Regions from separate parts of the Pantoea sp. ABR1s genome, predicted to be linked through region 1. Evidence: predicted binding sites of a transcription regulator. Region 1 holds the regulator's gene; each other region holds the start of a gene.

Evidence for each region. Region 1 encodes PurR, which represses purine synthesis genes. Its sites were predicted from a motif close to CANGCAAACGTTTGCNTG; they were not measured.
Region 2: glyA (serine hydroxymethyltransferase) is a predicted target of PurR. The motif match lies at 2,481-2,498, and genes of this name have one in related genera.
Region 3: ACXKZD_RS01495 (7-cyano-7-deazaguanine/7-aminomethyl-7-deazaguanine transporter) is a predicted target of PurR. The motif match lies at 2,443-2,460, and genes of this name have one in related genera.
Region 4: ACXKZD_RS07350 (NCS2 family permease) is a predicted target of PurR. The motif match lies at 5,893-5,910, and genes of this name have one in related genera.

Annotation. Positions count from the first base shown of each region.
Region 1 is NZ_CM173823.1:2,299,071-2,307,108, forward strand. It holds gene gloA (lactoylglutathione lyase) at 1-316, shown strand, start outside; gene rnt (ribonuclease T) at 437-1,105, shown strand; gene ACXKZD_RS10795 (Grx4 family monothiol glutaredoxin) at 1,149-1,484, opposite strand; gene ACXKZD_RS10800 (C40 family peptidase) at 1,850-2,647, shown strand; gene cydH (cytochrome bd-I oxidase subunit CydH) at 2,693-2,782, opposite strand; gene purR (HTH-type transcriptional repressor PurR) at 3,064-4,089, shown strand; gene punR (DNA-binding transcriptional activator PunR) at 4,086-4,991, opposite strand; gene punC (purine nucleoside transporter PunC) at 5,099-6,301, shown strand; gene cfa (cyclopropane fatty acyl phospholipid synthase) at 6,612-7,760, shown strand.
Region 2 is NZ_CM173823.1:1,024,235-1,032,272, reverse strand. It holds gene ACXKZD_RS04870 (3-phenylpropionate MFS transporter) at 1-987, opposite strand, end outside; gene glyA (serine hydroxymethyltransferase) at 1,116-2,369, opposite strand; gene hmpA (NO-inducible flavohemoprotein) at 2,697-3,881, shown strand; gene glnB (nitrogen regulatory protein P-II) at 3,948-4,286, opposite strand; gene glrR (two-component system response regulator GlrR) at 4,471-5,805, opposite strand; gene qseG (two-component system QseEF-associated lipoprotein QseG) at 5,805-6,473, opposite strand; gene ACXKZD_RS04840 (sensor histidine kinase) at 6,477-7,904, opposite strand.
Region 3 is NZ_CM173823.1:322,597-330,634, forward strand. It holds gene iolG (bifunctional inositol 2-dehydrogenase/D-chiro-inositol 1-dehydrogenase) at 1-79, shown strand, start outside; gene iolE (myo-inosose-2 dehydratase) at 127-1,023, shown strand; gene ACXKZD_RS01490 (DcrB family lipoprotein) at 1,082-1,636, opposite strand; gene ACXKZD_RS01495 (7-cyano-7-deazaguanine/7-aminomethyl-7-deazaguanine transporter) at 1,753-2,418, opposite strand; gene tusA (sulfurtransferase TusA) at 2,623-2,874, shown strand; gene ACXKZD_RS01505 (zinc/cadmium/mercury/lead-transporting ATPase) at 2,928-5,219, opposite strand; gene ACXKZD_RS01510 (lysoplasmalogenase) at 5,313-5,942, opposite strand; gene ACXKZD_RS01515 (DUF2500 domain-containing protein) at 6,087-6,443, shown strand; gene ACXKZD_RS01520 (DUF1145 family protein) at 6,470-6,742, opposite strand; gene rsmD (16S rRNA (guanine(966)-N(2))-methyltransferase) at 6,732-7,331, opposite strand; gene ftsY (signal recognition particle-docking protein FtsY) at 7,564-8,038, shown strand, end outside.
Region 4 is NZ_CM173823.1:1,605,752-1,613,789, forward strand. It holds gene ACXKZD_RS07320 (ATP-binding protein) at 1-369, opposite strand, end outside; gene ACXKZD_RS07325 (sugar ABC transporter ATP-binding protein) at 517-2,031, shown strand; gene ACXKZD_RS07330 (ABC transporter permease subunit) at 2,042-3,022, shown strand; gene ACXKZD_RS07335 (ABC transporter substrate-binding protein) at 3,113-4,051, shown strand; gene ACXKZD_RS07340 (D-lyxose/D-mannose isomerase) at 4,297-4,995, shown strand; gene ACXKZD_RS07345 (response regulator) at 4,996-5,739, opposite strand; gene ACXKZD_RS07350 (NCS2 family permease) at 6,162-7,460, shown strand.

The DNA of each region.
Region 1 (8,038 bases):
GAGCGAAAACACCGAATACAAATATACCCTGGCATTTGTGGGCTACACCGACGAGAGCGAAGGTGCGGTGATCGAACTGACCTACAACTGGGGCGTCGATAAGTATGACCTCGGTGATGCCTATGGTCATATTGCGCTGGGCGTTGATGACGCAGCAGCGGCCTGCGAACGTATCCGCAAAGATGGCGGCAACGTGACGCGTGAAGCTGGCCCGGTTAAAGGCGGCTCCACCATTATTGCCTTTGTTGAAGATCCCGATGGATACAAAATCGAGCTGATCGAAAACAAAGATGCCGGTAACGGCCTCGGCAACTAAACCTGCCTGTCAGCCTGCCCGGTCGGGTGGGCTGAATCCCCTTCTCTGCGCTACATCTGCTGCACCCGGCCCCGTTTTTTGCCATAATACGCGCTGCCCTTTTTCTGCAACGAGATCCTGATGTCTGAATCGAATTCCCCTAATGCACTCAATCAACGTTTCCGTGGCTTCTATCCGGTGGTGATCGACGTTGAAACCGCGGGTTTCAATGCGCAAACCGATGCGTTACTGGAGATTGCCGCTATCACGCTGAAAATGGATGAAGAGGGATGGATTCAGATTGACCAGACGCTGCATTTCAACGTCGAACCTTTTGTCGGGTCGCTGCTGCATCCCGAAGCCCTGGCCTTTACCGGTATCGATCCCAGCAATCCGCTGCGCGGCGCGGTCAGTGAATATGAGGCGCTGCACGCCATTTTCAAAATGGTGCGCAAGGGCATTAAAGACAGCGGCTGCAATCGCGCCATTATGGTGGCGCACAATGCCACCTTCGACCTGAACTTTATGTCAGCGGCGGCGGAACGAGCCAGCCTGAAGCGCAATCCGTTTCACCCGTTTGCCACCTTTGACACCGCGGCCCTGAGCGGGCTGGTTTTAGGGCAGACGGTGCTGGCGAAGGCCTGTATTGCGGCGGGCATGGAGTTTGACAGTACGCAGGCGCATTCGGCGCTCTATGACACTCAGCAGACGGCAACGCTGTTCTGCGAGCTGGTGAACCGCTGGAAACGGTTAGGCGGCTGGCCACTGCCCTTCGCGGAAGGCGATGCAGAAGCCACGACATCCGCATAAGGGATGCCGCAATGAAAAAGGCCGACGTGATGTCGGCCTTTTTTTATTCTGCTTCTTTAAATTTTTCTGCAGTCTCTTTGATCAGCGTCTGCAGTTCACCACGTTGTAACATCTCAACGATGATGTCGCATCCACCGACCAGCTCGCCATCAACCCACAGCTGCGGGAAAGTTGGCCAGTTAGCGAATTTCGGCATCTCGGCACGAATGTCCGGGTTCTGCAGAATATCCACGTAAGCAAAACGCTCACCGCAGGCTGAGAGCGCCTGCACCGCCTGTGCAGAGAAACCGCAGCTTGGCAGTTTCGGGGAACCTTTCATGTACAGCAGGATCGGGTTTTCTGCGATCTGGCGCTGAATTTTTTCTACAGTACTCATAATTGCCTTCCTTAATTCGTCACATCGTGTTTGTTTATTGTAGCGACTTCGCAGCGTGACTGAAAACGAGATTTTGATCGCTGCCCGATTAAATCGCCATCATTGTTAAGTCCTGCTCCGGGACACCTGAATTCCTGATTATTAACAGCAGGTAACAGATTAATAATTCGTAATAATTTCGTTGATATAAGACGCTGAAAATGTTCATTTTCAGCACAATTGCGTGGGTTGCAAAGATTAATATTAAAAGGCATTACAGTTTTTAAAAGAACTGGACTAGAATGGCCTGGGCGCTGATCCTGGATCAGATTAATCTCAACTTTGTCGCGGTGCGTAGTGGCCCTGACAACTTAACTAATCAACGGACTATGCGTTTAATCATTACGTTTTTCATGCTGGCCTTTGCGCAACTGTTTTTCAACATCGCCGCTGCGTCGCCTCACGCGCCGGTGAACGTCAGTACGCATAAAGCAGAGAAAAAGAGTGCGCGCGACGATGAGCGTCGCAAGCGTCGCCCGGTCAAAACGGTGACGAAAAAGACTCGCCTCAGCCCGGTTCAAAAACTAAAAACAAAAAAACTGAAAAAAGTCGAACTCACCGCTAAACAGACGCCTGCTAAGAAGACCTCGCTAAAAACCGCCCGTCTCAGTAAGAACAAAGAGAAAAAACGTTATGGTCATCAACGCCTGCTGAAAACCGCTGAGGTCACCACCAGCGAGACCGGCACGATTAAGATGAGCAAATCTCACCGTCAGCGCTACCAGAAGGCCCGCGAAACCGCGATGACCAAGCTGATGGGTCAGTTGGGTAAACCCTATCAGTGGGGCGGCACCTCTCCCCATACCGGTTTCGATTGCAGCGGCCTGGTCTGGTACGCCTATAAAGATCTGGTGAAGTTTAAGATCCCACGTACCGCTAACGAGATGTACCACCTGCGTGACGCCGCGCCGATCAAGCGTGAGTCGCTGGAGAAAGGCGATCTGGTCTTCTTCCGTATCAATGGTCGTGGTACTGCGGACCATGTCGGCGTTTACCTGGGTGATGGCAAGTTTATCCAGTCGCCACGCACCGGCAAAGATATTCAGATCAGCGCGTTAGGAGAAGATTACTGGCAGCGCCACTATATTGGTGCCCGTCGGGTGATGACGCCGAAAACCATACGCTGAGCAGCAGAACAACCAGAAGAGAGCCGGGATAATCCCGGCTTTTTTTTAGTGCAGAATAGCGGTAAAACTAAAGGCCACAATCATCAGCAGACAGCCCGCGGTGGTCATTAAAGCCAGTTTAAGATCGGTACTCATTGCTTGCTCCTTAGTCACACAATCAGTAGGGGTATCGCATTTTCCCACAGGGGCCGGTAAAAATCTCGTTTTATCCGTTCAGCCTTGTTAGAATCCCGCCTTTGTTGCGCAACGCGCGCAACCCTGATTCCGTTTGCGCACGTTTTCAGGCGTTTTTACGCCGCCAGCGGCCTGTTTCCTGGCCAGGAAAGCTGCATTTTTGCGGAAAAAACCCTGAGCAGACGCAAACGTTTAACACTACGCTTATCATAGAGTTAGATAAGCACTGGAGTCCGATTTTCATGGCAACAATTAAAGATGTGGCGAAACGCGCTGGCGTCTCAACGACCACCGTTTCGCACGTCATCAATAAAACCCGCTTTGTGGCTGAAGAGACGCGCAACGCGGTCTGGCAGGCGATTAAAGAACTGCACTACTCGCCGAGCGCCGTGGCGCGCAGCCTGAAAGTGAACCACACCAAGACGCTGGGCCTGCTTGCCACCTCCAGCGAAGCACCCTATTTCGCTGAAATTATCGAGGCGGTTGAAAATCACTGTTTTGACAAAGGCTATACGCTGATTCTGGGTAATGCGCATAACGATCTGCAAAAACAGCGCGCCTATCTCAGCATGATGGCGCAGAAACGCGTCGATGGGCTGCTGGTGATGTGCTCTGAATATCCGGACGATCTGCTGCAGATGCTGGAAGAGAACCGCAATATCCCGATGGTGGTGATGGACTGGGGCGAGTCGCGCGCCGACTTCACCGACACGGTACTGGATAATGCTTTCCAGGGCGGCTATCTGGCGGGACGCTATCTGATTGAACGCGGACACCGGGATATTGGTGCAATCCCCGGCCAGATGGAGCGTAACACCGGTGGCGGACGTCATGCCGGTTTCCTGAAGGCGATGGAAGAAGCGGGTATTCAGCCACGCGCCGAGTGGATTGTGCAGGGTGACTTTGAGCCGGAGTCAGGCTATCAGGCGATGCAGCAGATCCTGTCGCAGAAGCAGCGTCCGACTGCTGTGTTCTGTGGCGGTGACATCATGGCGATGGGCGCAATTTGCGCCGCCGACGAGATGGGTTTGCGTGTCCCCCAGGATATTTCGGTGATCGGCTATGACAATGTGCGCAACGCCCGCTATTTTGCACCGGCCCTGACCACAGTGCATCAGCCTAAAGCCCAGCTGGGTGAGAAAGCGCTGGAAATGCTGCTGGACCGCATTACCAGTAAGCGCGAAGTGTCACAAACGATTGAGGTCCATCCCACGCTGATTGAGCGCCGTTCCGTGGCCGATGGCCCGTTCCGCGACTATCGCCGTTAATGCTCGCTTAACCACTCCTGATTAAGCGTTTGCGCATCACCCAGATAGCTGAGCAACCAGCCTGTCGCCGGTGATGCGCGATCCTCTGCCCAGCTGACGCAGCATGGGCTGTCCGGAAACGCCACCGGCAGCGTCAGTTCAACCAGCTCGCCGCTGTCGAGCAGTGGCCTGGCCAGGTGACCCGGCACCATCGCCACACACAATCCTGCCTGCACGCACTCCAGCCCGGTTTGCCACTCCGGCACCACCAGCCGGCGCTGGTTATCCAGCGTCCATGTCATACGACGCGGCAGTGCGCGAGAAGTATCTTCCAGCACCAGGGAGGGCCAGCTCCGCAGCGTGTCATCATCTATCTGGCTCGCCTGTGTCAGAGGATGGTCGGGCGCAACCACGCAGCGCCAGTTAAGCGTGCCCATATCCCGAAAAGCAAAACGTCCGCCCACCGGTATCGCCTGAGTGGCACCAATCGCCACTTCCACCCGGCCATCGGCCAGCGCATCCCAGACGCCGTTAAAGACTTCATAGCTGATGATCAGCTCCATATCGGGAAAGTGGCGATAGAAATCTTTGACCAGTTGTCGGGTGCGCTGAGGTTTTGCGATACGGTCAACGGCAATGCTTAGCTGGCCGCGCCAGCCGTTAGCCAGCTGCTGACACTGTCGCCGGGTGGCAAGCATTTTTTTGATGACGCTGCGCCCTTCCCGGACAAAATGCTCACCCGCCGGGGTCAGAACCACTTCGCGATGCTGCCGTTCAAACAGCGGTACCGCCAGCCAGTTTTCCAGCTGACGCACCGTATAGCTGATGGCAGAGGGCACCCGATGTAACTCCTGCGCGGCGGCGCTGAAGCTCCCCCCACGGGCGACAGCGTCAACCACTTCTAATGCATATTCTGACCACATAATCTGCCTTCAAAAATTTTAACAGCCATCGGCAAATATTACCGTTTCACAGCAGCAAACGCACCTTTTACACTCTGCCGCGTTTATCCTGCAAAAATGAGAATCAGATGCTGTCGAATAAAGGATTTATGCTCTACCTTGCCCTGCTGAGCATGCTGGGCTTTTTAGCCACTGATATGTACCTGCCCGCCTTTGGTGCGATGCAGCAAACCTTTAACACTTCACCCGGTCTGATCAGCGCCAGTATGAGTCTCTTCCTGGGCGGCTTCGCCGTGGGTCAGCTCTTCTGGGGACCGCTTTCCGATCGCATCGGTCGTAAACCGGTGCTGCTGTCCGGACTGGCCATGTTTGGCGCTGGCTGCGCAGGCATGCTGTGGGTGAACGATATCTATCTGATGCTGGCGCTGCGTTTTGTCCAGGCGATTGGCGTCTGTGCCGCTGCCGTAAGCTGGCAGGCGCTGGTGGTGGATCGCTACCCTGCAGCGCGCGCTAACAAAGTCTTTGCCACCATTATGCCGCTGGTTGCGCTCTCTCCGGCGCTGGCTCCGCTACTGGGTGCCTGGCTGATCGGCCACTTCCACTGGCGTTCGATTTTCCTGGTGCTGACCCTGATTGCAGTGGCGTTGATTCTGGCCACGCTGCGTCTGCCCACCGTGCGCAAGGCAGCGGGAGAAAAAGGTGCGCAGCCGGGCTTTTTCACGCTGCTTAAATCACGGGTCTACAGCGGCAACGTGCTGATCTACTCCGCCTGCTCCGCCAGCTTCTTTGCCTGGCTGACCGGATCGCCCTTTATTCTGGCGGATCTGGGTCTGTCGCCCGCCGATATCGGTCTGAGTTATGTGCCCCAGACGCTCGCCTTTTTAATTGGTGGCTTCGGCTGTCGCACCCTGCTCAACCGCTTTAACGGCGCACAGTTGCTGCCCTGGCTGCTGGCCGTCTACAGCCTGAGCATTCTGGCGCTGTTTGCTGTTGCGCTTGCTGGCAGCAGCACGCTGGTGAGTCTGATGGTACCGTTCTGCGGTATGGCGCTGGCTAACGGCGCGATCTATCCGATTGTGGTGTCCAGTGCGCTGATGCCCTTCCCGACCGCTACCGGTAAAGCCGCTGCGTTGCAGAACACACTGCAGTTAGGACTCTGTTTCGCTGCCAGCCTGGCGGTATCGGCCGGCTTAACTCAGCCGCTATTTACCACCACACTGATGATGACGGTGACAATTGTGCTGGCGCTGATGGGTTACGCCATGCAGCGTGCCGCAAGCGCACAAACTGTTGTTGCCTCTGCGCAAACTGCCTGCCAGGATAATCAGTGACACACTGACTTTTTAGTTAGCGCCCTAACAATAAGTTATTGAATATTGACCCGCGTGAGCATATACTCATCCGGGTCAACAAATCTGTAATAAATCAACAATATAATAACGTAATAATCTGATTGGCACCCTGCTGCCGGGACGGTATTCGCGCGCGTTATTCTCACCTTACCCGACCTGCTGCAGGCTGTTCCAGTCCTCTGTATCACACAGATAACCGGTTTGCGGAGCCATCCGCATCGTTTCTCATTGCCTGAATAAATTGGCTACTCTTTGTTCAGGTTCAGATTGGACAGGTGGTGGAAAATCTATGAGTTCATCTTATGCAGAAGAAGTGAGCCTCGAAGAAAACCATTGGTATCGCATCGTTCATGAGCTGCTGGAAAAAGCGGATATCGAAATTAATGGTTCACGTCCCTGGGATATTCATATTAATCATCCTGGTTTTTTTAAACGTGTTCTGCAGGAGGGCTCTCTTGGGCTCGGTGAGAGCTATATGGATGGATGGTGGGAGTGTGACCGGCTGGATATTTTCTTCCACCAGGTACTTAAACATAAACTCGATCAGCAGCTGCCTCATCACTTCAAAGATACGCTGCGCATTGCCGCCGCACGCTTAACCAATATGCAGTCAAAAAAACGGGCGTGGATTGTCGGTAAAGAGCATTACGACCTGGGCAACGACCTCTTTTCACTGATGCTCGATCCCTATATGCAATACTCCTGTGGCTACTGGAAAGAGGCGACGACACTGGCGACGGCGCAGGAAGCCAAGCTGGATATGATCTGCCGTAAATTAGCGCTGGAACCCGGAATGTCACTGCTGGATATCGGCTGTGGCTGGGGCGGACTCGCGGAATTTGCCGCACGTCATTATGGCGTTAAAGTGCATGGCGTGACGATTTCCGCCGAACAACAGAAACTGGCGCAGCAGCGCTGTAGCGGATTAGACGTCACGATTCTGTTGCAGGATTATCGCGACCTGAATGAACAGTTTGATCGTATTGTGTCGGTGGGTATGTTTGAACATGTCGGGCCGAAAAATTATGCGACCTATTTTGACGTGGTCGATCGTAATTTAAAGCCTGACGGTATTTTCCTGCTTCACACCATCGGCGCGATTAAAACCGATATGAGTGTCGATCCCTGGATCGATAAATATATCTTCCCCAACGGCTGCCTGCCTTCGGTGCGCCATGTGGCCGATGCCAGCGAACCCCATTTTATTCTGGAAGACTGGCACAACTTCGGCGCAGACTACGATAAAACACTGATGGCCTGGCATGAACGCTTTTTGCAGGCCTGGCCAGAGCTGGCCGATAAATATGGCGAACGCTTTAAACGGATGTTCTCCTATTATCTGAATGCCTGTGCCGGTGCCTTCCGGGCGCGTGATATTCAGCTGTGGCAGATCGTGTTCAGTCGCGGTGTTGAGGGGGGATTACGGGTGGCGCGGTAGGGGTTAAAAAGCGGGCAATTAAGAAGGCGCTGCCCCGGCTGAACACTTGAAAAGAAGGGCCTGTTTTGCTTTAACAGGGAGCGTTGCGCAAGGAACAGGGTCAGATCGGAAAGTCGCAAACCCGTCATCCCTGACACGCCCGGCCCACGCGATTACGCACCTCATCCCTGAGGTACGCCCGTTGCCGGGCCAACGCTTTGCGTTGTTCAAAAACGCTCCCGGCGTTTTTATCCGGGCGGCGGGACGCTTTCCTCTTCTGAGCCGGCGCCCTGCGCTTT
Region 2 (8,038 bases), 1.3 Mb from region 1:
CAGACGGATCACTTCCGCTCCCTGACGCGCCGCAATAAAACGCATCGCCGCCAGATGACAGACGGTGAAGCTGCCACAGTGGAGGATTTGCGCCACAATCAGCAGCGGCAGCGCGGTAGTGGCGCCCATCAGACTCCAGCGGATCAACGCACAAATGCCCGAAAGCAGCAGCAGATCGCGCGCGCTCCAGCGGCGGAATAACCGGTTGCTCAGGGCAAACACGACGATTTCGGCCACCACGCCCAGCGACCAGAGATAACCCACCGTGGAGGCGGAGTAGCCACTCTCCTGCCACCAGATAGCACTGAAGCCGTAATAGGCGGCGTGCGCACCCTGCAGCAGTGTTACGCAGAGCATAAATCGCCATACCGCATTCTCACGCAGCAATGCACGCCACACCTGCCAGCCGCCGCCCGCCGCGCCCTGCCGTTCATTACCCTGTGGCTGGGTGGCGGGTGACAGCATCATGCCTGCCAGCATAGAGATGACGCCGACGGAAAGCAGCAGCAGAATGGCGTTTGAAGAGTAAGCACTGACCAGCACGCCGGTTAATGCCGAGCTGATCACAAAGGCTAGCGAACCCCACAGCCTGACCGGCCCATACGCCAGTCCTATCTGCTGTGTCCAGGTGGCGGCCAGCGCATCGCTGAGCGGGACCAGCGGCGAGAAAAAGAGGTTAAAGCCGATCATGACCGTCAGCAGCCACATCCACTGCTCACCCACCCAGAAACCGGCAGCGAACAGGCAGGTCATCAGCGCCAGCAAACGCAGCGCCGTAATCAACCGTGAAGGATTTTTGACCTGAGAGGCGATAAGCAGACTGCCGACAAAGCGTGCCACCATGCCACAGCCGAGCAGCAGGCCAATCTTTTCAGCATCAAGACCGGTGCCTTTCAGCCACACGCCCCAGAATGGCAGATAGATGCCGTAACAGAAGAAGTAAGTGAAGTAGCCCAATCCGAGCCATCTGGCGGAGCCGATTGCCATATTCCCTCCAGCAAGAGTGCTGCCTGGCAGCATGAGTGGGCGCTACTCTGGCAGAGCGCCGCAGGACAGGCAATAAAAAAGGATGGCTGATGCCATCCTTTGTATGCTGTCTCACAACAGGTTAACGATTAAGCGTAGACCGGCAGACGGCTGCAGATTTCCAGCACTTTCTTTTTGGTGCGCTCAATGGTCGCTTCGTCATTGACGTTATCCAGCACATCCGCGATCCAGCCAGCCAGCTCACGCACGTCTACTTCGTTGAAGCCACGACGGGTAACAGCTGGCGTACCGATACGGATACCAGAAGTCACAAACGGGCTTTTCGGATCGTTAGGCACGCTGTTTTTGTTAACCGTGATGTTGGCACGGCCCAGCGCCGCATCCGCTTCTTTACCGGTCAGGTTTTTGCTCACCAGATCGATCAGGAACAGATGGTTATACGTTCCGCCAGAAACGATGTCATAGCCACGCTCAATCAGCACCTCAACCATCGCTTTGGCGTTTTTTGCCACCTGCTGCTGGTAGGTTTTGAATTCCGGCTCCATCGCCTCTTTGAACGCAACCGCTTTACCAGCGATAACGTGCATCAGAGGACCGCCCTGACCGCCAGGGAAGACAGCAGAGTTCAGTTTCTTATAGAAATCTTCGTCGCCGTTTTTCGCCAGAATGATACCACCGCGCGGACCCGCCAGCGTTTTGTGAGTGGTAGAGGTCACGATGTGCGCATGCGGGATCGGACTCGGGTAAACGTCTGCAGCAATCAGGCCGGCGACGTGTGCCATGTCCACAAACAGCCATGCACCTACGCTATCCGCGATTTCGCGCATTTTCGCCCAGTCGCAAACGCCGGAGTAAGCTGAGAATCCGCCAACGATCATTTTTGGCTTGTGGGTTTTCGCCAGTTCAGCCAGTTCGTCGTAGTCAATTTTACCGGTCTCATCGATACCGTAAGCCACAACGTTATAGAGTTTGCCCGACAGGTTAACCGGTGAGCCGTGAGTCAGATGCCCACCGTGCGCCAGGTTCATCCCCAGAATAGTATCGCCCGGCTGCAGCAGCGCGGTGTAAACCGCAAAGTTAGCCTGTGAACCTGAGTGTGGCTGCACGTTAGCGTAATCGGCACCAAACAGTTCTTTTGCGCGATCGATCGCCAGTTGCTCAACGATATCAACGTACTCACAGCCGCCGTAGTAGCGTTTGCCCGGATAGCCTTCAGCGTATTTATTGGTGAGCTGAGAACCCTGTGCCTGCATAACACGCGGGCTGGTGTAGTTTTCAGAAGCAATCAGTTCAATGTGCTCTTCCTGACGCACTGTCTCCTGCTCCATCGCCTGCCACAACTCGGCATCGTAATCGGCAATGTTCATATCACGCTTTAACATCCGGATCTCCTGACTCAGCTAACTTTCTGACGGTATTTACCCCCCTTCAGGGGCGAAGGCCCACAGTGTAAACCGTTTTAACAGGTGAAGGTAGGGTGAACCTCCTCTTTTTACGCAAACGATTGGCTGGCTACTGGCAGGGCTTTTTTACACCTTTTTACCCTGTTCAGACGCCACAATTTTTCTTCAGGATGTGACGGCGGTTTCTCAGGATGCACCAAAAAGTTGCCACTTTGACAACCGGGAAATTTATCGGGTTATTTACACCACAGGCGAGACGGCTATAAGATGCATTTAAAATACATTTTTAAATGAGAGGCCGCTTTTATGCTTGATGCACACACTATCGCCACGGTTAAATCGACCCTGCCTGCCATCGCCGCCTGTGGTCCTGCGCTTACCGCACACTTCTATGACCGCATGCTGTCGCACCATCCTGAACTCAAAAATGTTTTCAATATGAACAACCAGCGCAATGGCGATCAGCGTGAAGCGCTGTTCAACGCCATTTGCGCCTATGGCGCGAATCTGGAGAACCTGGCCGTCCTGCTGCCTGCGGTGGAAAAGATTGCACAGAAACATACCAGCCTGAATATTCAGCCTGCGCAATACGCCATCGTTGGTGAAAATTTGCTGGCAACCATTAAAGAGCTGCTGAATCCGGGTGAAGAGGCGCTGGCAGCCTGGGGCCGGGCCTATGGCGTACTGGCGGATGTGTTCATTAATCGCGAAGAGGAAATTTATCAGGCGACGGAGCAGCAAACCGGTGGCTGGCGCGGCACTCGTGCGTTTCGCATCAGTGCTATTGAGCAGCAGAGCGAGGTGATTAAAAGCTTTACCTTCAGTCCGGTAGATGACGGCCCGGTGGCGGCCTTTAAACCGGGTCAGTATCTGACGGTGCATCTGCAGCCCGTCAGTTTCGAACATCACCAGATTCGTCAGTACTCGCTTACTCACCTTAGTAATGGCAAAGATTATCGGATTGCGGTGAAACGTGAAGCGCAGGGCACCGTCTCCGGCTGGCTGCATCAGAATGGCAAAGTGGGTGATGAGCTGATGCTGGCCGCACCGCATGGCGACTTCTTCCTTGAGGTCGATGCTGCAACCCCGGTGGCGCTGATTTCAGCGGGCGTGGGTCAGACGCCGATGCTGGCGATGCTGCATGCACTGGCGGCCCGTCAGCACCGCGCGCCGGTAAGCTGGCTGCACGCAGCAGAGAACGGCAAACAGCATGCATTTGGCCCGGAAGTGATAGCTACGGGCGCGCAGCTCACCGATTTCGTCAGTCAGGTCTGGTATCGCGATCCCGCCGCTGAAGATGCCGGTCGCTATGACGCGCAGGGTCTGATGGATATCACCGCGATCTCCGCACGTCTCGCCTCACCCGACACCCACTTCTACCTCTGCGGTCCGCTGCCCTTTATGCAGCATGTGGTGGCGCAACTGCGTGATGCCAGCGTGGCAGATACACGCATTCATTACGAACTTTTTGGACCGCACAAAGGGATGTAATTGAGCAATAAAAAAAGCCCGCAGCGCGGGCTTCTTTATGCTGATAAAGAGCTGATAAAGATATAATCAGATCGCCTCTTCATCCTCTTCGCCAGTACGGATGCGCACCACGCGCGCCACGTCGAAGACAAAGATTTTACCATCACCGATTTTGCCGGTCTGCGCAGTACGCATAATGGTCTCGACGCAGGTATCAACGATATCGTCGCCCACCACCATCTCGATTTTCACTTTAGGCAAAAAGTCGACCATATACTCTGCGCCGCGGTAAAGCTCGGTGTGCCCTTTCTGGCGGCCAAAACCTTTTACTTCACTCACGGTCATCCCGGTGATGCCGACTTCCGCTAAGGCTTCACGGACATCATCGAGTTTGAATGGTTTGATAATCGCATCAATCTTTTTCATGTCAGACCCTTTTTCACTCCCTCCATGGTCAGAGGGTTTATCAAGTATAAATGTTGCTGGCGCTGTCGGGCGGTAATATCCGGGATTCTTCAGGTTGCCGCAAGCGCTGCCAGATTATGCTGACCGCACCCATTCTGATTCGGGCCTGAGCAGGCAACCTGCCGGTATCACTCCGCAGCCTCCGCTACTCTTTGAAATCACTGGCATCCAGCTCATGACGAGACAGCAGCTTATAGAACTCCGTGCGGTTGCGTCCAGCCAGACGTGCGGCATTGGTTACATTGCCTTTGGTCATCTGCAACAGCTTACGCAGATAGTTCAGCTCAAACTGATTGCGCGCCTCTGCAAAGGTCGGCAAAGCACTATTCTCACCGCTTAACGCCTGCTCCACCAGCGCATCGCTGATGACCGGCGATGAGCTCAGCGCCACACACTGCTCAATCACGTTAACCAGCTGACGCACATTGCCCGGCCAGCTGGCCGCCATCAACCGCTTCATCGCATCAACGGAAAAACTGCGGATCTGCGGTTTATGCCGTTCCGCCGCCTGACGCAACAGATGATTAGCCAGCAGCGGAATATCTTCAGTGCGCTGATGCAGCGCCGGAATCTTCAGGTTCACCACATTAAGACGATAGAAGAGATCCTCGCGAAACTCCTTTTTCTCCATCGCCTTCGGCAGATCGCGATGCGTGGCTGAAATAATGCGCACGTCAATCTCAATATCATGATCGCTGCCCAGCGGCCTGACCTTACGCTCCTGCAACACCCGCAGCAACTTAACCTGTAGCGGTTGCGGCATATCGCCAATCTCATCCAGGAACAGCGTCCCGCCACCTGCAGTTTTAAACAGACCATCACGGGCACTGACTGCGCCGGTAAAGGCCCCTTTGGCATGCCCGAACAGCTCTGACTCCAGTAACTGCTCCGGCAGTGCGCCGCAGTTAATGGCGACAAAGGGCTTGCCGTTTCGCGGGCTGGCGGCGTGAATCGCCTGTGCCAGCATCTCTTTACCAGTACCGCTCTGCCCGTTAATCAGCACGCTGACGTCCGACTGCGCCACCATGTGCGCCTGCTCCAGCAGCCGCAACATCAGCGGGCTGCGGGTGACGATCGCTTCCCGCCAGCGGTCATCGCTGACCGGCGCCTGCTGAGCCAGTGCTTCATCGATCGCTTTGTAAAGCGCATCTTTATCCACCGGTTTAGTCAGAAAGCTGAAGACGCCCTGCTGCGTGGCAGAAACTGCGTCCGGGATAGAACCGTGCGCCGTCAGGATAATCACTGGCAGACCGGTGTGGCGTTTCTGGATCTCGCCAAACAGCGCCAGACCATCCATCTCATCCATCCGCAGATCGCTGATCACCAGCTCGATTTTTTCTTTCTGCAGCAGACGCAACGCTTCGGGTCCGCTGGCCGCGGTGGTGACCTGATAACCTTCGCTGCGAAGACGCATGCCCAGCAGCTTCAGCAGGCTGGGATCGTCATCCACCAGCAGCAGTTTTGCCGCTTGTCTGACCATTATTGCTCCTCATCCTGCGGCAGCGCAGTGCCATGGCCGCTGTCAGAAACATCCGGGGCTTTCCGCGATGAAAGCTGGCGCTCAATATCAGTAAGTCGCTCCAGCTTATGCTGCGTGTCGCTGAGCTGCTGCTGCTGTTTAACCATCTGCTGGCGTATCGCCTCCAGCTGCGTATCGCTGCTCTGTTGCAGATGAACATAACGGGTGCGCGCTTCACTCAGGTCGAGCTGCGCGGCCTGATTACTGCGCCACAACTGGAGCAGCGGACGCACAGACTGCGGGAAATCGTCGCTGTAGCGATCCAGGGTTTCAACATAACGACGACGCTCCACTGGCATCACGTTGCCGTTCGACATCAGCACGCCCTGCTTGAAAGCGCGCGACCAGCTCTCAACCGGCCAGCGGTGGGCTTCGGCTCGGGCCTCGGCGGGGGAAAGGCGTTCAGCGCAATCGATCGCCCGCATCCAGTAGAGGGGATTACTCAGTGCCACACTATTCTCTATCGTCCACAGGTCACTGCAGCGGGTCGCCAGGTAATCAGCCACTCTGACCTCGGGTTCCGCCACCTGATGGCCTGACGGCAGGGATGAGGTGGCCGGGGAGGTCGTACATCCGCTGAGCAGCAGCGTGGTCAGTGTACTCAGCAGCAAAGCGGGTAAATATTTCATCAGTCAGACATTCCCGGCTGTGGTGTTCAGTTCAATTCGAAAACAGACGTCAGCCTGCTCGCAGGAGACCAGCGTCAGGTCGCCATGCATCCGGCGCAGGCAATCTTTGGCAATACTCAATCCCAGCCCGCTGCCTTTTACCGGCCCTTTGCGCTGCTGGCTACCCTGGAAAAAAGGTTCGAAAATCATTGCCTGCTCTTCCGGCGGGATCGGCGTACCGCTGTTCGCGACATCAATCCAGACCCGATCGCCCTGCTGCTGACTGCGCAGCCAGATGGTACCGGATTCGCTGCCGTAGTTCACGGCGTTCGAATAGAGATTATCAATGACCCGCATCAGTAACATCGGTTCGGCAAGGCAGTGACTGACCGCCAGATTGACAACCGTCTGCATGAGTTTGGCGCGCGCCGAGAGTGCGTGTGCATTCACCACCCCCTCCACAATTTCCGCCACGCTGACCGGTTCCAGCTGGATCGGGCCATCTGCCAGTTTACGGTTGTAATCAAGCAGCTGTTCAATCAGCCGCTGCAGATGACGGCTGCTGCCATCGAGGATAGTGACCACCTCTTTTTGATCGGCGTTCAGCGAACCGGCTACCTCGTCCGCCAGCAGTTCGGTGCCTTCACGCAGGCTGGCCAGCGGTGTTTTCAGTTCGTGAGAAAGATGGCGCAGGAATTCATGGCGCTGCGATTCCAGCCACTGAAGCCGTTCGCTGAGCCAGACGATGCGCTGTCCCAGCGAGCGTAACTCGCGCGGGCCGCGAAATGTCACGCTGTTACCCAGTTCCCGGCCTTCGCCAAGCCGGTTGATCATCCGCTCAATACGCTTGACCGGCCCGATAATCATGCCGGTAAACAGCGTCATCAACGCCAGACTGATGATAAACAGAATCAGCGCCTGCCAGCCAAAAAACTGGCCGCGATCGGCAATTTCGCGCTGCAGCTGAAGGCCGCGCGAAAACACCACTTCGCGCGTGTCCTGCACCATCTGCGCATTGGTGGCAGAAAAACGATCCAGCGCCTCTGCGGCAGGTGTAACCGGATTGCCGTTTTCGCACTTTAACGGTGTCAGCAGCGGCAACGTCGCCTGTAAAGTCTGGAATGCGGGCAGCTCGGGCAGGCTGGCGCTGTGCGAACTCAGCATCTGGCTGTAGCGGGTGTGCTGGGTCTGATAAAGGCGCGCCAGCGAGGCATCATCCAGCACGCAGTACTGGCGATAGCTGCGCTCCAGCTCAACCGCCGTTCGTGCCATCGCCTCACTTCTGCGAACGTCGGTGAAGGTATTGCGGTTGGTATCCGCTGCCTGTTCGCTTAACGCAGAGAGACTTTCCCACGCCTGCCAGGCCAGCACCAGCAACGGCAGCAGCACCAGTACAAACGCCATCAGCACCAGCTGACGCAGAGAACGGGGAAATAAACGCCATTTTTTCACGCAGCCGCTTCCTTAAGATTTGCTGTCTGGATGCTAACGGACTCTGTCAGCGGAAGAAAGGTGTCGGCGGAAGAAAGGGGAACAAAAGAAAACGGCAGGCTCGATGGCCTGCCGCTGGCACGACGCGTGATGCA
Region 3 (8,038 bases), 2.0 Mb from region 1:
TGATGCCTGCATTAAAGCGCAGAACAGTGGTGCGATTGAGCCGGTAGAGATGCCGCCGCGTCCTGCTTTCTATAACTGATTTAGCTGTCTATGCGGCATGGCCGCTCTCCGCCTGGGAATAAGATAATGAACAAAGAGAATGTAAAACTGGCGATCGCCCCGATCGGCTGGACCAACGATGACATGCCGGATCTCGGCAGTGAGAATACCTTCCAGCAGACCGTCAGTGAGATGGCGCTGGCTGGCTTTACCGGCAGCGAAGTAGGCAGCAAATATCCCCGCGATCCGGCGATTCTGAAACCGATGCTCGACATTCGCGGCATCGAGATCTGCAACGCCTGGTTCAGCACCTTTTTCGCCAACGGCGACAAACAGAAAACTATCGAACAGTTCATCGAGCATATGAACTTCCTGCATGCGATGGGCGCGCGGGTGATTGGCTGTTCCGAGCAGAGCAAAAGTATTCAGGGCACCGGGCTTGCGGTGTTTGAAGAGAAAGCCATTTTCAGCGATGAAGAGTGGCAGTTAACCGCGGAAGGCTACAACGAACTGGCCCGCATCGCGGCGGAAAAGGGGATGCGCGTGACGCTGCATCACCATATGGGCACCGGCATTCAGACCACTGAAGAGATTGACCGGTTTATGGAGATGACCGACGAGCAGGTCGGTTTGCTCTATGACACCGGCCACGTCTACTACTCCGAAGGCTCCCAGCAGAAGATGCTGGCGGTACTGGAGAAATATCTGCCGCGCATCTTCCACGTTCATCTTAAGGATGTGCGTGATGAGGTGGTCGCCGAGGTGCGTGAGAACCATCTCTCGTTCCTGGAAGGAGTGAAAAAGGGCACCTTTACCGTACCGGGTGATGGCGTGATCGACTTCAGACCGGTGTTCAAAATCCTGGATGATTACGGCTATAAAGGCTGGATGGTGGTTGAAGCGGAGCAGGATCCGGCACTGGCCAATCCGTTTGAATATGCGGTGAAAGCGCGGAAATATATTAGCGAGAATGCAGGTTTATAAAAAGCCCTTCTGACCGAAGGCTGGCTTCCCCGCCGTGCAGGGAAGCCAGCCTTTTGTTTTACTTCAGCGTAATGCTTTTCACGATGTTGTCAGCATCGCTCTGCGCCTGCTGCTGATTATCACCTGGCAGCGTAATCTGCAGCGTCACCAGTTTGCCATCTACTTTCGCCAGAACCACTGAAGACCATGAGGTCTGGTTGTTGGCAGAAATCACCGTATCCAGCTGCTGCGCGGGCTGATCTTTGAGCGTCACAGATTTGTTCGACACCACCTGCAACTGCGGATCGCGGTTACGCTGCTGCTGTTCCATACGCTGCGACAGCACATCCAGACCATCATTGGTCGGGTCACCGGCAATCACAATAATGGCGCGGGCACCGGTTTCATCCGCATAAACGTGCATGTTAGTGGTCTGCGAACCCAGTTTACCGCTTTTATCGGACATGCCTGGTGGCAGCGAGAAGCTCAGTTTGCCATCCATCAGCGTGACGGTTTGCGCCGACTGACTGGCGCTGACGCCGTTGTCATTCGCCGCTTCATCTTTCTTCTGGTCACAGGCCGCTAAGCCGAGTACCAGTAAACCCATTCCTACATATTTCACCAGGTTGCGCATCAGAATCCCTTTTTAAGTTTCCAGTCAGGCATTAATACAACAGGAATCAGGTTGCAAACGCAACCTGATGATTGTCAGAAGATCTTAGCGGATAGTAGTGGAAACCGTATGGGCGCTTAGCCGAAATTGACCTGGCGGGCGGTCTGGCGTTCAGCCAGACGTTTCAGCGCCGCGTTGAGCAGCACGCCGTAGGCGGGCAGGAAGAAGACCATGCAGATCAGCACTTTGAAGCTGTAATCCACCAGGGCAATCTCAACCCAGTGCTGCGCCATAAACGCATCGGGGCTTTTATAGAAGGCGATAAAGAAGAAGGCCAGCGTATCGCTGATATTCCCCAGGAACATGGCGCAGCCCGGCGCAATCCACCACTGTGGCAGGCGACGCAGACGGTTGAACACGTGAACGTCGAGGATCTGACCCAGCGCGTAAGCCATAAAGCTGGCGCAGGCGATACGGGCAACAAACAGATTCATCACTTCCAGTGCCTGCCAGCCCTGCCATTCACCCTGATAGAACAGCGCCGAGACACTGTAAGAGATAAACAGTGCCGGGATCATCACGGCCAGAATAATGCGTCGGGCCAGCGGTGCGCCAAAAATACGCACGGTGAGATCGGTCGCCAGGAAGATAAACGGGAAGCTGAATGCACCCCAGGTGGTGTGGAAGCCAAACACTGAAATAGGCAACTGAACCAGATAGTTACTTGAAGTGATCACCAGCAGGTGAAACAGCGATAACCAGAAAAGCGCATGCATGCGCTGACGCGAAGAAAATGCGAGCATATTCAACCTTTTTAATGTTGGGGTGAGGGAACCCATTGCGGGACGCCGTTCGGGCAGCGCCTGGCAGTTTTATGAGCAAAAAGCGGCGGCATCTTACCGCGTTGTGCTTTTTATGCAATGGTTAATTTTAGCGCAATCGTTATCGCCTTGCTTCACCGCCAGCACGCGCTAGAATGAGCGCCCTTTACCTGAACTGAGTTGATTATGAGCGATGCTTTTTCCTCTGCCGATCATCAGCTGGATGCCCGTGGCCTGCGTTGCCCGGAGCCGGTGATGATGGTGCGCAAAACCGTACGCAGCCTGCAGGATGGCGAGACGTTGCTGATCATCGCCGATGATCCGGCCACCACGCGTGATATTCCCGGCTTCTGCCGCTTTATGGAACATGGCTTGCTGGCGCAGCAAACCGACACGCTGCCCTATCAGTTTCTGATCCGCAAAGGCATGGCGGGTTAACGACAGCCGTACAGGCCGCGTTAACCTCACTCTTCAGATCAGAAGCCGCCTGCTCAGGCGCGGCGACGCAGTAACCGCAGCGCGTTGGCAGTGACCAGCGCGGTCGCACCCGAATCCGCCAGCACCGCCAGCCAGAGTCCGGTCAGACCCAGCAGGGTTGTGACCAGGAAGATCGCCTTCAGCCCCAGCGCAATACCGATATTCTGGCGGATGATACGCCGTGTCCGGCGTGCCAGCGCAATCATCGGAGCCAGATTGCTGAGCTGATTACGCGTCAGGGCAGCATCGGCCGCTTCCAGTGCCACATCGGTGCCGCTGCCCATCGCAATGCCCAGCGTTGCCGCTTTCATTGCCGGCGCGTCGTTAATGCCATCCCCGACCATCGCCAGCGGCTGTTGCTGACTCAGTTCACGGATCGCCGCGACTTTATCGGCGGGCAGCAGACTGGCGCGATAATCAATATCCAGCTGGCGGGCAATGGTCGCCGCAGCGCGCGGATTGTCGCCGGTCAGCATCAGGCTCTCAATACCCAGCTTTTTCAGCGCCTTTAACGCCTCAACGGCGTCGTCGCGCAACTGATCGCGCAGAGCCAGCGCACCCAGCGCTTCGCCATCGCGCATCAGCACCACCAGAGTTTCACCTTCAGCTTCCTGTTGCGCTATCTGCGCATTTTGCTGCGGCGTCAGACCGGGCGCATGGCCGGGCGTCAGCAGCTGAATCTGCTGGCCAGCGACTTTCGCGCTGATGCCGCGTCCCGCCTGCACCTGCTGATCCTGCGCGTCAGGAATCACCAGATCACGCGCCTGCGCGGCCGCCACGATAGCGCTGGCCAGCGGATGGGTGGCACCCTGTTCCGCAGCGGCGCTCAGCGCCAGCATCTCTGACTCGCTGGCCGTACCAAAGCGCAGGATCTGCGTCAGCTGTGGCTTGCTCAGCGTCAGAGTACCGGTTTTATCAAACGCCATTCTGCGCACCGAACTCAGCCGCTCCAGCGCCGCACCGCCTTTGATCAGTGCGCCCTGTCGCGCCGCCGCGGCCAGCCCGGAGGTAATGGCGGCAGGCGTGGAGATCACCAGTGCACAGGGGCAGCCAATCAACAACAGTGTCAGCCCTTTGTAGATCCACGGCTGCCAGTCGCCTGCGCCGAGCAGTGGCGGCACCACCATCACCAGCAGCGAGAGCAGCATGACCAGCGGCGTGTAAATACGGCTGAACTGGTCGATAAAGCGTTCGACCGGCGCACGATGCGTTTCCGCTTCTTCAATCAGCTGCAGGATACGGTCGATCGCGCTTTCACCCGGCTTCGACACCACTTCCAGCATCACCAGCCGGTCAACGCTGGTGGCACCGGCAAGAATTTTTTCGCCGCTGGCCCGCGTTACCGGCAGCGATTCACCGGTCAGCGCGCTCTCATCGAAACTGGCAAGCGGGCTGATTAAGCTGCCATCGACCGGCAAGCGGCTGCCCGCCGCGACTTCAATCACATCGCCGGGTTGCAGCGCTGCAAGCGGTACCTCAGTACGTTTGCCCTGTTCAAGGCGGATCGCCGATTCAGGCCGCAACGCCATCAGGCTGGTAACGCCGCTGCGCGCCCTGGAAGCGGCATAGCTTTCCAGCTGTTCGCCCAGCTGAAACAGCACCAGCACCATCGCGGCTTCAGCGTGTGCGCCAATAATCAGTGCGCCAGCTGACGCCAGCGTCATTAATGTCTCAATGGTAAAAGGCGATCCGCTGCGCAGACGCTGCCAGGCGCCGCGCGCCACCGGGACCAGGCCGACCAGCGTGGTCAGCACAAACAGCCGATCGCCCCAGGTGGGCGCGAACTGGCTGAGAATGCTACTGGCAAGCACCAGCAGCGCCAGCAAAATCAGCATCTGGTTATGCTGCCAGCCCGGCGTAGCGGGGGATGTGGCCGACGTGGCTGATGGGGTTGCGAGCTGGAAGCCGGCTTTTTTCACCGCCTGTTCAACGGCGTTTTGTACGTCCTGGTCAGCGTTGACCACCAGTTTCTCGCTGCTGAACAAGACACGGGCATCGGTCACGCCACTCACCTGACGGACAGCGGTTTCAATGGTGCGGGCACACGACGGGCAATCCATCCCGCTGACCTGCCAGCTAAAGGGATAACTGTCGGCACCTCGCCGGTCGCTTTCCTCAGCGGTGTCGGTGTCGTTGCCAGGGCTGCAGTGACTGTCACAGCAACATCCTGCCGTCTCGGCAGGTACAGGCGTCGCGGCATGAATAGAAAGGGAGAGGGGGCGGGCCTGGCGAACCTGGCACAGCGGTTTTGCTGCGGCGTGACTGGCACGGGGTTTGCCGCAGCCACAGGCGTGATGTTGATGCATATGACCTCCAGAGTGTAAGAATAGTGGGATGAGCAACGCAGCCCATCCCTTATCCTACACTCTGGAGTGAACTCCAGAGTCAAGGCTATTTTTTCAGACGACCCACAACGAGCGCACGATCATAAAGTGACCGGCGAAGTAGCAGGCGGCGACAATCGCGCTGTCGGCGGTAAAGCGGCGGCGATAGTGTGAGATAAACCAGACGGCGTTTGCCAGCAGCAGCAGACCGGCACCAACCATGATCGAGAAGCTGTAATCGGTCGGGCGGAAGAAGTACTGCTCGGTCGCTATCCAGGTCATCACCAGCGTCATGCCGATAAAGGTGCAGACAGGCCAGCGCAGATCTTCCAGTCGGCTCCAGATGATGCCAATCAGGGCGGCACCGATGATGAGCAGCGTCAGCGGAATCGGCCAGAAGAAGGTCATGGTCATGCTGGCGGCGAAGCAGAGGGTATAAAGCAGGTGCGACAGGAAGAAAGCCCCGATGGCATAGAGCATCTGCTGACGCGGCAGCAGCGTTAACGCATCACCGACCAGCGTCGCGACCAGACCGGCCAGAATCAGGTAGTCCGTAGTCTGCAGCACCGGTGCCTGCCAGGCCAGCCCGACAAGCAGCAGCAGCGTGACCGGCTTAAATAACCAGCGTTGCCATTGCGGGCCGCGATAGGTGGCGTCGACATAGAGCCAGCCGGAGAAAAGTACAGCGAGGAAAGACCAGAGCATTGTTTCTCCCTTTTTTGTTCAAAATGGTGAAAGATCCCAAAATATCCCTTCCAGTTTAGGTTAAGCCTCTGAGATGTGACAATCAGGCAACTCTGGTTGTATGCTTTGCCGCCTGATTAATCATCCTGCAGGCACAAGAACGCTATGAGCAAACCGCCGCTAATCTTTATCATCGTTCTGGCGATTATCGCCGTGCTGGCGACCCGTCAGTTCATTAAGCAACGCCGGGAAGTGGCGGTGAATGACGCTTCACCCGAGCGTTCTCTGCAGGCTGAGGTCAAAACCAAACGTGAATTTCCTGCACCCAATCGCCGTTCGCGGCAGCGGGAAGTGATCGCCGGGGAAGAGATGCGCTACGAGGTGCTGTTTCACCCGCTTAACGGTGCCAGCGACATCAAAGTGCAGCTTAAAGAGGCGGAATATCATCAGCTGGACAAGGGCGCCAGAGGTGAACTGAAGATGCAGGGCACGCGCTTTATCAGCTTCACACCCCGGCAGTAACCGGCGGGCATCGCGCCCGCCCGGAATTATTTCTTGCGTGGGAAGTTTTTCTTCTGCCAGGCGACCAGTTCGAACACCCCGAACAGAAACACTTTGGCCTGGGTGACGCGGTCAATCGGCGGCGCATCTTTGGTCTGCGTGGTGCGCAGTAACACCAGCTGCAGGCCATGCATCAGGATCATGAAAATCAGCGCAACGTTGATAAAATAAGTCAGCGGTTTCGGGTAGGGATGAACCAGGTTAGCCAGCAGAAATCCCCACACGCATAGCATCAACAGACGCCCCAAATTAAGTAACATCCTGCGTCTCCTGTTGACGTTGATACAAACGATAAGCCACTTGTCCGGCTATTTTCTCGCGATAAAGATCCCACTCTGGCGGCACCGGCGGTGCGCCATTTTCCACTTCACTTTCGACGTAAATCAGCGCCTGATCGGCCAGCCAGTGATTCTGCTCCAGCAGCTGTAACGTCTGTTCCAGCAATCCCTGACGAAACGGCGGATCGATAAACACCACATCAAAGGGTTCACCTGGCTGTGCCAGCCAGTTTAACGCATTGGTCTGAATCACGGTGCCATTACTGGCGCGCAACGTCTGCAGATTTTTTGTCAGCTGCTGCGCCACCGGCCGTTCCAGCTCGAGCAGCGTCGCCGATCCCGCGTAACGCGACAGGGCTTCCAGTCCTAATGCGCCGCTACCGGCAAAGCAGTCGAGGCAGCGCGCCTCTGGCAGCACCGGGGCCAGCCAGTTAAACAGCGTCTCACGTACCCGATCGGTAGTCGGGCGCAGTCCGGCGCTGTCCGGCACCGGCAGTTTGCGTCCGCGCCACTGGCCGCCAATGATGCGAATCTGCCCGGCACCGCCTGTACTGCGGGGGTTTTTATTCATCTTGCTCACAACTCGTCATAATTTGTTGCGTAGTTTAACGGGCGAATCGGTGAGAAGAAACGTTAAAAAAGGGTGCTGTGGTGAGCTGGCTGGAAAGTGTTAGACTACTGAGTTGCTGAAGTCATGCATTATTCTGCGGTTTACGCCGGTCTGGCGCTGACCAACTTTCATTGATTTACCCCTGGAAACCACGCGCGACCGGGACAAAGCCATCGAGGAGTGTCGTCACACAATGGCAAAAGAGAAAAAACGTGGCTTTTTTTCCTGGCTGGGATTTGGCAAAGAGGAAGAGAAACAACCTGTAGCGGAGGAGCAGACACAAGAGGTCGCAGAACCCGCAGAGCAGCAGGCAGAACAGGAAGCCCCGGCATTAAGCCAGGCTGAAGCGCAAGCGGAAGAGACTGTCGTTATCACCGAAACGGTGGCCGGGCAGCAGCGTGAGGCGGAAATCACCGCGGCAGCGCCGCACGAGTCAGCACCCATGGTGCTGGATGAAGCTGCGCCGATTGAGGCCGATCCTGAAGCGCTACTGGAAATCGCCGCACCTGAACATGACGCGACGCCGGTTATTGACGCCGACGACGTGGTAAAACCAGCCGTTGATGCGGAACCCGCCGATGCGCCGTTAAGCGAAGAAGAGCTGACCGCCCTGGCACTGGGCGACGCCCCGATCGTTGAAACCCCGGACAGCGAAGCGGACGCGCCGT
Region 4 (8,038 bases), 690 kb from region 1:
GGCGCGGATCCGGGCGATGCGCTCCGGCTGACGCGCCGCCAGCGGCGCACTGGCCAGCAGGCTTAGCGACTGCTGCAACGCCTGCTGATTCTGCTGCAGCCGCTGTGATTCGCTCTGATACTCCAGCGCGCCCACCACCTGTGACAGCCGCACTGCCGCTGTCGCCACGTTGGCGGTATCCCGCGCCAGCGCCAGGCTGCCGTTCATGTCGGCCAGGGTCTGCGCCTGTGCCTGCTCCTGAATCGCCCCGGCATGACGAAAGCCGAAGATCGCCACCACGCTGACCATCAGCGTGACCGACACCACCAGCAGATTGAACAGCAACAGGCGGCCACGCGCCCCGGCCTGCCACGGATAAGTGCGCTGCATCCCACGACCTCTTATTCACTGCAACGATGGGCCGAGTATAGGAGCGTGCAGGCGGGCGTTTATGACAAATATGAATGGGCGCTGACATTTTCCGTTTATCTGGCGTTGCTTTACTGACGGCTATCCACAGTCCGCAGGAGCGAGGCGATGACAGCCACACCGATACTGGAAATGCGGGGAATTACCCGGCGCTTCGGCAGCTTTTATGCCCTGAAGGGCGTCGATCTCACGGTTTATCCCGGTGAGGTCCACGCGCTGATGGGGGAGAACGGCGCGGGTAAAAGCACACTGATGAAGATTCTGGCCGGTGCCTATACCGCCAGCAGCGGGGAAATTTTAATTGAAGGCAAGCCCTGGGCGCTGAAAGGGCCGAAAGAGGCTCTGGCCGCCGGGATCACCCTGATTTATCAGGAGATCAACCTGGCACCCAACCTGACGGTGGCGGAGAACATTTTTCTCGGCAGCGAAATCGCGCCCGGCGGGCTGGTCAGGCGGCGGCAGATGGCCGAAGAGGCGCAGCGGGTCATTGACCGGCTCGGCGCGCAGTTCAGCGCCTGGGATCTGGTCAGCCGTCTGAGCATCGCCGAGCAGCAGCAGGTGGAGATCGCCCGCGCGCTGCAGCGCAACAGCCGCATTCTGGTGATGGATGAGCCGACCGCCGCGCTCTCCAACCGCGAAACCGAACAGCTGTTCGCGCTCATCAAACGGCTGCGCAGCGAAGGCATGGCGATCATCTATATCAGCCACCGCATGGCGGAGGTGTATGAGCTGTCCGATCGCGTCAGCGTGCTGCGCGACGGGGAGTATGTAGGCAGCCTGACCCGTGATCAGCTTAACGCCAGCGAACTGGTGCGGATGATGGTCGGACGGCCGCTCAGCGACCTGTTTAACAAAGACCGTGCTATCCCGCTGGGCGATATCCGGCTGGCGGTCAATCACCTTACCGACGGTGGCAAAGTGCATCCCAGCAGTCTTGAAGTGCGGGCCGGAGAGATTGTCGGCCTGGCCGGGCTGGTGGGCGCAGGCCGCAGCGAGCTGGCACAGCTGATTTTTGGCGTGCACAAGCCGAAAGAGGGCGAGATCTGGATCGATGGCGAAAAGGTCACCATCCATTCACCGCGCGATGCGATTGCACGCGGCATCGGTTTCCTCACCGAAAACCGCAAAGAGCAGGGATTGTTTCTGGAGATGGCGGCGCAGGAGAACATCGTGATGGCGACGCTGGAACGTGACGCCAGTTACGGGATGCTGAACCGCCGCAAAGGGCAGACCATCGCCAATGAGGCGATCGCTTCACTCAATATTCGCGTTCCTCACGCTCAGGTCCGGGCAGGCGGTCTGTCGGGCGGTAACCAGCAGAAGCTGCTGATTTCGCGCTGGGTGGCGATTGGCCCGCGCATTCTGATCCTCGATGAACCGACGCGCGGCGTCGATGTCGGGGCGAAAAGCGAGATCTACCGGATGATGCAGGAGATGGCGCGGCAGGGCGTGGCGATTCTGATGATCTCCAGCGAACTGCCGGAAGTGGTCGGGATGAGCGACCGCGTTTACGTGATGCACGAAGGCACCATCGTCGGTGAGCTGGAGGGCAGCCACATCAGTCAGGAAAATATTATGACGCTGGCAACCGGTGCGCACAGCGCGTCAGCAGGCGAAATCTAAGGAGACCACCATGACACAACTGGCCCGCACCAAAGCACCGACGCTGAAACGCGCCCTGATGGGCGATCTGCTGCAAACGGTGGGTATCCTGCCGATTCTGATCCTGATCGTGGCGATATTTGGTTTCGTCACGCCGAACTTCTTTACCGAAGCAAACCTGCTCAACATTACCCGTCAGGCGTCGATTAACATCGTGCTGGCGGCGGGCATGACCTTTGTGATCCTCACCGGCGGCATCGACCTGTCAGTGGGGTCAATGCTGGGGACCACCGCGGTGGTGGCGCTGGTAGCGTCGCTGGATCCGATGCTGGCTTCCATGACCATTCCGATGGCGCTGGGCGCCGGCCTGGTGATGGGGCTGTTCAACGGCATCCTGGTCGCCTGGGCCGGGTTGCCGCCCTTTATCGTCACGCTTGGCACCTACACCGCGCTGCGCGGAGCCGCTTACCTGCTGGCGGATGGCACCACGGTAATCAACTCCGATATTAACTTTGAGTGGATCGGCAACGGCTATCTCGGGCCAGTGCCGTGGCTGATTGTGATTGCCTTTGCGGTGATCGCCATCTGCTGGTTCATCCTGCGCCGCACCACGCTGGGCGTCCATATCTACGCGGTCGGCGGCAATATCCAGGCGGCGCGTCTCACCGGCATCAAGGTGGGGATGGTGCTGCTGTTTGTCTACGGCATGAGCGGGCTGCTGTCGGGGCTGGGCGGACTGATGAGTGCCTCGCGGCTTTACAGCGCCAACGGCAACCTTGGGGTGGGCTATGAGCTGGATGCGATTGCGGCGGTGATCCTCGGCGGCACCAGCTTTGTCGGCGGCATCGGCACCATCACCGGCACCCTGATTGGCGCACTGATTATCGCCACGCTGAATAACGGCATGACGCTGATGGGGGTCTCCTACTTCTGGCAGCTGGTGATCAAGGGCGCGGTCATCATCATCGCGGTTCTGATCGACAAATACCGTACCCGTCATCATGTGAGTTGAGTCTTATAAGGGCGGATGTGCCATTTCACCTCCGCAACCTAAAAAACGCCATTAAGTGGTTGGCACCTTGAAAACAGCAGGAGAAGGTCTATGCGTTTTAATCCGATTGTAACCGGGCTGCTGGCGGCGACGCTGTTCAGTACCGGCCTGGCTCAGGCAAAAGAACTCAAATCTATCGGCGTAACGGTCGGCGATCTGGCAAACCCCTTCTTCGTGCAGATCACCAAAGGCGCAGAGATGAAGGCGCGTCAGCTGGCGGGCGATAAGGTGAATGTGACGCTGGTCTCCAGCGGCTACGATCTCGGTCAGCAGGTGGGCCAGATTGATAACTTTATTGCGGCCAAAGTCGACATGATTATCCTCAACGCCGCCGACTCCAAAGGGATCGCCCCGGCGGTGAAGCGGGCGCGTGATGCCGGTATTGTAGTGGTGGCGGTCGACGTGGCGGCCGATGGCGCGAATGCGACCATCACCTCCGATAACACCGAGGCGGGCGCGATGGCCTGTAAATATATTGCTGACCGCCTGAAGAACAAAGGCAACGTGGTGATCATCAACGGACCACCGGTCTCTGCGGTGCAGAACCGCGTTGAAGGCTGTATGACCGAACTGAAAACCCATCCGGACATCAAGCTGCTCTCTTACAACCAGAACGCCAAAGGCAGTCGTGAAGGCGGACTGGAAGTCATGACCGGTCTGCTTTCTGCCAATCCAAAAATTGATGCGGTGTTTGCCATCAATGACCCGACAGCGATTGGCGCAGACTTAGCGGCGAAACAGGCGCAGCGCAGTGAGTTCTTTATCGTTGGCGTCGATGGCTCGCCGGACGGTGAAGAGGCGCTGAAGCGCAAGAATTCACTGTTCGTCGCGACGCCTGCGCAGGACCCGCAGGTCATGGCCGCCAAAGCGGTCGAGATTGGTTATGACATCCTGCAGGGCAAACCGGCACCGGACAAACCGGTGCTGATCCCGGTGAAACTGATCGATCGTAATAATATCGGCAGCTACCAGGGCTGGACGGTGAAATAAGCTTTAGTGCGGCACCCGCTTCAGACTTCTGACAGACTTAAATCAGGGTGAATCTGGCAGCAACGAATAACCTTATCGCGCAGGGAACCCGGTCAGAGGAGGAAAGCGTCCCGCGCCAGGGACGGCGCGGGCCGAGCGGCCAGGGATTGGCCTTAGCGACTTTCCGATCTGACCGGGCTCTCTGCGCAGGCTCGCTCTTACAGCTAACCCGGGCCAGACTTTGTCAGTACCCTCAGGAGGCCACCATGCAACGTTCAGAGGTTAATTATTACCTGCAACATACGCGCGAGTTTTTCCGACAGCAGGATGTGCATCTGCCGCCGTGGGCCGATTTCGATGTGAGCCAGTGGCGGGCTCAGGATCGAGAGGTCGCGCAGGAGATTCTGGCGTTGCGGCTGGGCTGGGATCTCACCAGTTTTGGCGCGACTGATTTTCTGCAGACCGGGCTGACGCTGTTTACCCTGCGCAACGGTTCACCAGGCGGGCAGCCGTGGCATAAACCCTACGCCGAGAAAATAATGCACGTGCGGGAAGGGCAGCAGACGCCGATGCACTACCATCCGCGCAAGATGGAAGACATCATTAATCGCGGCGGCGGAAATCTGATTGTCGAACTGCATAACCGCAACGGTGACGGGCTGGCTGACTCGCTGGTGGCGGTGTCGCTGGATGGCCTGCGCCAGACCCATGCCGCCGGTTCACAGCTGCGGCTCTCACCGGGTGAAAGCGTGACGCTGGAGGCGGGCATCTGGCACAGTTTCTGGGGTGAAAGTGGCTTCGGCGACGTGCTGGTGGGCGAGGTGTCGATGACCAACGATGATGAAAACGACAATGTGTTTCTGACGCCGCTGGCTCGTTTCAACCCACTGGAGGAGGATGAAGCGCCGCGCTGGCTGCTATGTAATGATTACGCGCACTGGCTATCCTGCGCGCGGCAGGCGTAATCAGGCAATCTGACTGGCACGCGTTGTCGAATCGGGTTTCACCACATCGGCCGAAAAGACATAACCCAGTCCGCGAATGGTGCGGATCAGGTCGGGCTGGTGCGGGTTGATTTCGATTTTACGGCGCAACCGCATGATCAGCACATCGATGGTGCGGTCAAACACGTCGAGACTTTCGCTGTGGGTCAGCTCCAGCAACTGATCGCGGGTCAGTACCTTGCGGGCGTGGCGTACCAGCGCGCGTAACAGGCTATATTCCCCCTGGGTCAGCGGCACCAGCTCGCGCTGCGGATTAAACAGCTGGCAGCGGCCATCATCCAGTTGCCAGCCGCCAAAACGCCAGCCCTCCTGTTCAGGGTCTGCCTGGGCAATGCGTCCGCTGCGACGCAGGGCCGCCCGGGTTCGCGCCACCACCACGCGTGGATTAAAGGGTTTGGCGATGTAATCATCTGCGCCCATCTCAAGGCCCACCACCATCTCCGCTTCAGAACCCATACCGGTCAGCATAATCACCAGCACTTCGGGTCGCTCACGCTGAAGCTGCTGCAACACCAGTAGCCCGTTGGTATCGGGCAGCATCATATCCAGCATCACCAGCGAGATTTCCGGGTGTTCGCTGAGCATCGATAGCGCCTCGCGTCCCTGATGGCAACGATAGACCGTTAACAGATGTTCACTTAACGCATCCTGCAAGACGTCGCAGACTGCAGGATCATCATCCACCACCAAAATTGCTGGCTTCATTGCGCGGCCTCAATGTTACGAAAGAGTTAATTCAGGAGTCTACACAGGCCAAAAAAGCTTGCTGAGGCAGCGTGCTGAAACGTGACCAGCTTCGCCTGTGAGAGTGCGGAAGCGTGCGCTGGCGCAGAGTTTTTCGGGGCTGCCTGTTTGCCGCAGGAAAACGATTGCGCGGCATCGGTGCATTGCACCATAATCGCGCCTCGTTTTGGTTCGGAATTCTCTTAGGCGTACCCGGCTCTGCCAGGTAATCGATTGCGTCTGTAGATGGCATGGCAATTGCTTTGGGCAGTGGGTAAGTCAGGGATTTCAGGCGATTCTGGCACGCAAGTATGCAGCGGCCGGCATCAGTGTCCCGGAAACAGAATAATCAGCATGCAAACCCCTTTGGCAAGTGAGACTGATGTCTCCTGTATCGAGAGATGATGATGTTAGAAAAACTATTCAAACTCAAAGCGCATAACACGACGGTTCGTACTGAGATTATCGCCGGGATCACCACCTTCCTGGCGATGGCTTATATTCTGTTTGTGAACCCAAGCATTCTGGGCGCAACCGGCATGGACAAGGGCGCGGTATTTGTCGCCACCTGTCTGGCGGCGGCGATTGGCTGCGTGCTGATGGGGCTGATCGCCAACTATCCGATTGCGCTGGCGCCGGGTATGGGACTGAACGCCTTTTTCACCTACACCGTGGTGCTGCACATGGGCTATACGTGGCAGATTGCGCTGGGCGCGGTGTTTCTCTCGGCGGTGATTTTCTTCGCGATGTCGCTATTTAAGATTCGTGAATGGATTATTGCCAGTATTCCGCTGCCGCTGCGCGCCGGGATTGGTGCCGGTATCGGGCTTTTTCTGGCGCTGATTGCGCTGGAAGGGGCGGGCATTGTGGTCGATAACCCGGCGACGCTGGTGGGCATTGGCGATCTGACTAAACCGGGTCCGCTGCTGGCGATGCTCGGCTTTGTGGTTATTGTGGTACTGGAAGCGCGTCGGGTGACGGGCGCAGTGCTGATCGGTATTCTGCTGGTGACCTTTATCTCCATGGGCATTGGTCTGTCGCCCTTTGCCGGGGTCTTCTCTGCACCGCCGTCGATTGCACCGACCTTTATGCAGCTGGATATTGCCGGCGCGTTTAACGTCGGCCTGATCAGCGTGATTTTTGCCTTCCTGTTTGTTGATGTGTTTGATAACACGGGCACGCTGCTGGGTGTGACCAAACGCGCCGGTCTGGCGGATGAGCAGGGTAACGTGCCGAAGATGGGCCGTGCGCTGATTGCTGACAGTGCGGCTGCGCTGTTTGGTTCGCTGCTCGGCACCTCGACCACTACCAGTTATGTGGAATCGGCGGCGGGCGTGAGTGCCGGTGGCCGTACCGGCCTGACCGCGATTGTGGTCGCCGTGCTGTTCCTGCTGGCCCTGTTTTTCTCGCCGCTGGCCTCCAGTGTTCCGGTTTATGCCACCGCGCCTGCGTTGCTGTTTGTGGCGGTGCTGATGGCATCGGGCCTGGCAGAGATTGACTGGAAAGATATCACCACCGCCGCGCCGGTCACCGTGACCGCGCTGACCATGCCGCTGACCTATTCGATCGCCAACGGCATCGCGTTTGGTTTTATTACCTGGACGCTGGTGAAGCTGCTGAGCGGACGTGCGAAAGAGGTGAATGCGGCGCTGGTGATCCTGTCGATTCTTTTTGTGATTAAGCTGGGATGGTTGAGTGCTTAGTTGTTGCCTGGCGGCAGGGAAGGTCGCTTAGCAGCGGGCGGATTTCGCTGTGCAGCGGGCTGGCTATGAGCAGGTTACGCCTGCCCAGGCGATGGGGCGTTTTATATCACTTAGCCGCGCGTTAGCACTGAGCGGGTTTCGCCCGCCAGTCGTTCGGGAGTTTCAGGTTGCCCGTGCAGGCGGACGCGTTAAGGGGCGTACGCCCGCCCCTTAACAATCCCGGCGTCCGGCTGCCTGCGCGCCCCGCTACGCGGGGTGCCTTCGTCACGCCCTGCGGCCGACGGACCGTCCGGACTCGCCATCCCTGGCTCGTGCCGTCCTTTCGCCGACGTCCTGTCGGCTCATCCTGGCCTCCGGTTGTTCCTCAGCGCTCCGGACGCCTCTGGCAAACCCCTGCCGGTGGGTTTGTTACCCGGATGGGCGGGGCTCAAGTTACTGAAAGCGGGGAAAGATTCATAAGGTTTCGCTTTGTAGCAGGCTGACACTGAGCGGGTTTCGCCTGCCAGGCGATGGAACGTTTTAGATCACTTAGCCGCGCGTTAGCGCTGAGAGGGTTACGCCCGCCAGGCGATGAGGAG